DNA from 2 places in the Arsenophonus apicola genome. Region 2 is predicted to be linked to the other one. Evidence: predicted binding sites of a transcription regulator. Region 2 holds the regulator's gene; the other holds the start of a gene.
What was found. The regulator CRP, encoded in region 2, controls carbon source genes, mostly activating them, when cyclic AMP is high. The targets are predictions, from matches to a motif close to ATGTGANNNNNNTCACAT.

Region 1 (3,220 bases), 500 kb from region 2:
TTGGTGCATATCTCTCAGATAGCAGAAAAACGTGTTGAAAAAGTTACTGATTACTTACAGTTAGGTCAGGAAGTACCGGTTAAAGTACTGGAAATTGATCGGCAGGGTCGTATTCGCCTTAGTATTAAAGAGGCGGTTTCTACTGAAAAGCCGACTGAAACAGAAACACAAATTTCTGCAGAATAATTTGACGTAAGGCTCGGTGTCCTGTAAAAAGAGCACCTACTCAGTTTTTTGCTAACTGAGTCTCCGGTAATTGTGGGGATTGACGGGATATATTGATTAGTTTCTGTCTTTGGGAGAAGGTAATGAATTCTTTTCTGCGCTGGCTCTATACTGCTGCTATTGTTTTTATTGTCGGTTGTAGCAGCGGAAACTGGCGTAAAAATGAAGTCTTTGCTATCCCGTTGCAACCCACATTGCAACAAGAAGTAATATTGGCTCGTATGGAGCAGATCCTTGCAAGCCGGTCATTATCCGATGATGAATACGCACAGCTTTTATATGAACGCGGTGTATTGTATGATAGTCTCGGATTAAGGGCGTTAGCGCGCAATGATTTTACTATGGCGCTAGCTATACGTCCTGATATTCCGGAAGTTTTTAATTTCCTTGGAATATATTTTACACAGGCAGGCAATTTTGATGCTGCCTATGAAGCGTTTGATTCTGTTTTAGAGCTTGATCCAACTTACAATTTCGCGCGCATGAATCGAGGTATTGCACTCTATTATGGTGGAAGATATCGATTGGCGCAGGGTGATCTGCTGGCGTATTATCGACAAGATCCAAATGATCCTTTCCGCAGCTTATGGCTTTATTTAGTGGAGAAAGAGATAGAACCAAAAATGGCATTAGCCAATTTGTTATCTCGTTATAACCAAGCGGAAAAAGGGCAATGGGGCTGGAATGTAGTTGAATTCTATTTAGGCAAAATCAGTGAAAAAACATTGATGGTTCGTCTAAAAGAGAATTCAACAGATAACACTTCGCTCGCTGAGCATCTTAGTGAAACTAACTTCTATTTAGGTAAACATTACCTAAGTCTGGGGGATAATGATAGCGCTATAGCGTTATTCAAGCTTACGGTAGCTAGCAATGCACATAGCTTTGTTGAGCACCGCTATGCTCTGTTGGAACTGGCTTTGTTAGGTCAGGCACAAGACGACCTTTCAGAATCAGGCTAACAGTAGCGACGAACATATCATCACTGCTTTTTTTAAGTCTTCATCGATTGTGATGAGGGCTTGTTGTTCGTTTAATAACATAATTTGAGCCAGTTCACATTTTAAATGAAAATGACCGAAATTTTTTTCGCAGAGTTATGTAAACTGGCCGCCATAATGAATGAGGCACTTTTACATGACTAATGAGACTGAAATCTCTTTTGCTGATTTAGGTTTATCAACACCAATTCTTTCTGCACTAAATGACCTTGGTTATGAAAAACCATCGCCAATCCAGCAGCAATGTATCCCCTATTTATTAGATGGGTGTGACGTATTAGGTATGGCACAAACCGGTAGTGGTAAAACAGCAGCTTTTAGTTTACCGCTCTTACATAATATAGATATCACATTGAAAGCCCCACAAATCTTAGTGTTGGCACCAACGCGGGAGTTAGCCGTACAAGTTGCGGAAGCCATGGGTGAATTTTCCAAACACATGCGTTCAGTCAATGTGGTCGCACTCTATGGTGGGCAGCGTTACGATTCGCAGTTACGCGCACTAAGACAAGGCCCACAAATTGTAGTGGGAACACCAGGTCGCTTATTAGATCACTTGAAAAGAGGGACATTAAATTTATCCCATTTACGTGGTTTGGTTCTTGATGAAGCGGATGAAATGTTACGTATGGGGTTCATTGAAGACGTTGAAAATATCATGAGCCAGATCCCAAGCGAGCATCAAACGGCGCTGTTTTCTGCCACCATGCCGGAAGCGATCCGTCGTATTACCCGTCGCTTTATGAAATCTCCAAAAGAGATCAGCATTCAATCCAGTGTGACGACGCGCCCAGACATTACCCAAAGTTACTGGTCTGTCTATGGTATGCGTAAAAATGAAGCATTGGTTCGTTTTTTGGAAGCAGAAGATTTTGATGCGGCAATTATTTTTGTGCGCACTAAAAATGCCACATTAGAGGTTGCTGAAGCGCTTGAACGTAGTGGCTATAACAGTTCAGCGCTAAATGGCGATATGAATCAAGCGCTACGTGAGCAAACATTAGAGCGTTTAAAAGATGGTCGCCTTGATATATTAATTGCCACTGATGTTGCAGCACGTGGTCTAGATGTTGAACGTATTAGTTTAGTTGTCAATTATGACATACCAATGGATGCTGAGTCTTATGTGCATCGAATTGGTCGTACTGGTCGGGCAGGTCGAGCTGGGCGCGCTATTTTGTTTGTGGATAATCGTGAACGTCGACTATTACGTAATATAGAACGTACCATGAAGCAGCCAATTACCGAAGTTGAGTTACCCAGTGCGGCGGTTTTAAGTGAACGTCGCCAAGCTAAATTTGCTGAAAATATTCAAAAGCAACTAGAAAGTGGTGATTTAGAGAAATATCGAGCGTTACTGACTAAATTAGTTGCTAATGATGAACTGGATATGGAAACTTTAGCTTCTGCGCTATTAAAAATGGCGCAAGGGGATCGGCCGTTAATATTGCCACCTGATCCTGTGCGTCGCGCAAAACGTGAATTTAATTCGCGTGATGAGCGTCGTCGCAGTAATAGTAATGGTACTTCGGAGCGTAGTCCGCGTCGGGAGCGTCGTGATGTTGGTGATATGGAATTGTACCGTATTGAAGTTGGTCGTGATGATGGCGTAGAAGTTCGCCACATTGTCGGTGCAATTGCTAACGAAGCGGATATTAGTAGTCGTTATATTGGTAATATTAAGTTGTTTGCCTCGCACTCAACGATTGAGTTACCAAAAGGAATGCCAAATGAACTACTTAATCATTTGACACGTACACGTATTTTGAATAAGCCAATGCAAATGCAATTGTTAGGTGAAGCACAACCATTTGAACGTCGTGGTAATGGACAACGCAATGGTGGTGAATTACGTGAGCGAGGACGTCGCTTTGGTAACGAACGTCGTAGTGAGCGTGAACAGTTCCGTGGACGTAATGAAGGACATAATAACGCTGGATTACGTCGTCGTAGTAATCACAATATCTAATGTAATAAGATTAATATCTTATGTG
Region 2 (3,220 bases):
GGGTCATTCAAGAGAAGCTGTGATGGATTCAGTTATTCGCTCAATGGGAGATTACATTAAATACATCACCCCACAATTTTCTCGCACCCATATCAACTTTCAACGCGTTCCAACCGTCGATACCTCTAACCCCTTTGCCGCTAAAGCCATTCCTTCTCCTGATGAAAGTTTTATAGTGATCCGATTTAATGGTCTGACCCAGATCAATTTTTCCTATCTTTTAGCCATGTTACACAATTCATTTATTTCATCAATAAATACATTAGTTGTTCCAGGCGGGAAACTAGGTTTAGCACTAGAGTTAATTATGACTCCATTAGTAAAAAAGCTCGTCTCTAATAAGAAAATTATCCATAAAAGAAGCTAACAATACAGCATTATATTTTTACTTATATCAATTTTTTATTCTTATACCCACTTTAAGATTTAAACTGTGCATAAAATTATCTTTTATTTATAGTATAATAATAACGTTAACATTTCCTTGTTAATTATTTTATATAGTAATTATTTTATAATGTTAATATTTATTTTTGCTATAATTTGATAACTTATGAAATAATATATTATTATTCCAGTTTTATTTTTTATTTGTAATATTTACTTAGTGATACTTATTAATAAATACAATAAAACTAATCAACTTATTGCTAAAATATGAAATTTTTGGCTTATACAATATTGCTGAATCGAGACAGTAGAGACAGGATGCTTTTATTATGCTACAAAGCAAAAGCACATTTATAGTATGGTTAAGATCAATACCAAAAATTCCGAATCAATATACCCTATAGTTAATATTAACTTTCCCAAACTAAACAAGTTAGTATGCTATGTTAGAACTTTATAAGATGAGTCAGCCTTGTGAAGACTCGTATTTTGGTATTCAGGCTGCAATAACATTAGAGGATTAAGCGAATGGTTTTCGGCAAACCACACACAGACCCTACTCTTGAATGGTTTTTGTCACACTGCCATATTCACAAATATCCATCCAAAAGTACTCTTATACATCAGGGCGAAAAAGCAGAAACTCTTTATTATATTGTAAAAGGTTCTGTTGCTGTTTTGATTAAAGATGAAGAAGGAAAAGAGATGATCCTTTCCTACCTGAATCAAGGGGACTTTATTGGTGAACTTGGATTATTTGAGGAGGGGCAAGAACGCACAGCTTGGGTTAGAGCTAAAAGCGCCTGTGAAGTCGCTGAAATTTCTTATAAAAAATTCCGCCAATTAATACAGGTAAATCCAGATATCTTAATGCGGTTATCAGCGCAAATGGCTAAACGCTTACAAACAACGTCTGAAAAAGTCGGTAATCTCGCTTTTTTAGATGTCACAGGACGTATTGCACAAACATTATTAAATTTAGCCAAACAACCTGACGCGATGACGCATCCAGATGGGATGCAAATTAAAATTACTCGTCAAGAGATAGGTCAAATAGTAGGATGCTCACGCGAAACAGTGGGACGTATCCTAAAAATGCTAGAAGATCAAAATCTAATTTCTGCTCACGGTAAAACTATTGTCGTTTACGGTACGCGTTAATATTCTATAAACCAGTACCTACTTTTATGTAGCGTATTGGTTTTATAAGTTTGTTTTTTATTATTCTTATTAAATATATACTTCAATTATGAATATATAGCACACAATAATAATAAAAAAATCGAATAAAACGGTTAATAAATAAAATAAATTGGATAGCTGAATGATGATACTGATTTAATATGATATTCGAAATTAAAAATAATCAGACTATCTATCAGAAAATTAACTAGATAGCTAAAGTATAATGATCAAACCCTATTGAGTTTATTTTCCAAAAATGATTTTAATACCACGGCATTATTATGATCTTCATCTTTGCTGGAAAAAAGAAGCACCAAACAACCTGATTTTGTTTTAAGCAATAAATGTTGCCAACTATCAGGATTATTTTCTAACTCTGCAAAATAAAGTCGCTTAAACAACTCAAAATTTGCTGGATATTTATGAAACCATTTTCTTAAATCATTTGAGTGAGCAACATTTTTATTCCATTCATCATAACGAAGGTCTTGCTTTTTAATGCCTCTAGGCCATATCCTATCAACCAAAACCCGATAGCCATTATTACTGGCTTTGTCAGCAAAAACCCGTTTACAGATGATCATCTTGCTACCATTTTTTGATAATAAAGAATTTAACAAAAATTTTTTTATTATTTTTAATAGTAGTCTTTTATCGATAGTAAATACAAAAACACATGTTTTAATAATATTTAAACAAACCCTTTACCATAGACTACTTTTCACCCTATTGAAGTTTACATCTCAAGCAAAATAAAGCCTACTTTATCCAATATTGATAGTTATATTAATCATTGAATATAAATAGCCAAACTTGAACTAATTCTTGATAAATTAATACTTTAGAAAATTATTTAATAACTCATGTCCTTGCTCACTCAAGATACTTTCCGGATGAAATTGAACACCTTCAATAGGTAGTGTTTTATGCCGGATACCCATAATTTCATCAATATTTCCATCATGTAACGTCCATGCAGTCACTTCAAAAGTTGCGGGCAATGTTCCAGCATCAATCACCAAAGAATGATAACGAGTTACCTGTAATGGACGATTTAATCCTTTAAAAATACCTTGCTGATTATGATGAATTGCGGATACTTTACCATGCATTACTTCTCTCGCTTTAACAATAGAAGCACCAAAAGCCTGTCCAATCGCCTGGTGACCAAGGCAAACACCCAAAATTGGGATCTTACCGGCAAAATAGGAAATTGTTTCAAGTGAAACACCCGCCTGGTTAGGTGTACATGGACCTGGTGAAATGACTAAATGTGTCGGCGCTAATGTTTCTATCTCCGAGATAGTTATTGCATCATTACGCTTAACCACGACATTAACCCCTAATTCACACAGATATTGATAAAGGTTATAGGTAAACGAATCATAGTTATCAATTATCAAAAGCATAACTAGCTATCCAAATGATTTTTATAGTAATAATTCCTTAATTTTGATCTTTATTATTAAGGAAAATTGTACAGATTATAATACCATAATAACAAAGTTGGCTATCATACCATAACCGCAGAAAAAAATAGCTCATAAAAATCAATCAAAATGTTTCATTTCAATAAATAAACATAATAATTATTAATTAGAATAATTATAAGTGATAACTATAAATCATTATAAACTTCGTTATA

Region 1: yrbN (protein YrbN) is a predicted target of CRP. The motif match lies at 1,270-1,287, and genes of this name have one in related genera.

What each region holds. Positions count from the first base shown of each region.
Region 1 covers NZ_CP084222.1:329,013-332,232, forward strand. Annotated here, with positions in the region: gene pnp (polyribonucleotide nucleotidyltransferase) at 1-186, shown strand, start outside; gene nlpI (lipoprotein NlpI) at 309-1,187, shown strand; gene yrbN (protein YrbN) at 1,299-1,370, shown strand; gene LDL57_RS01415 (DEAD/DEAH family ATP-dependent RNA helicase) at 1,363-3,195, shown strand.
Region 2 covers NZ_CP084222.1:3,126,566-3,129,785, forward strand. Annotated here, with positions in the region: gene LDL57_RS14870 (phosphoribulokinase) at 1-367, shown strand, start outside; gene crp (cAMP-activated global transcriptional regulator CRP) at 919-1,551, shown strand; gene LDL57_RS14880 (DUF488 domain-containing protein) at 1,803-2,159, opposite strand; gene LDL57_RS14885 (aminodeoxychorismate synthase component II) at 2,409-2,984, opposite strand; gene LDL57_RS14890 (hypothetical protein) at 3,194-3,220, opposite strand, start outside.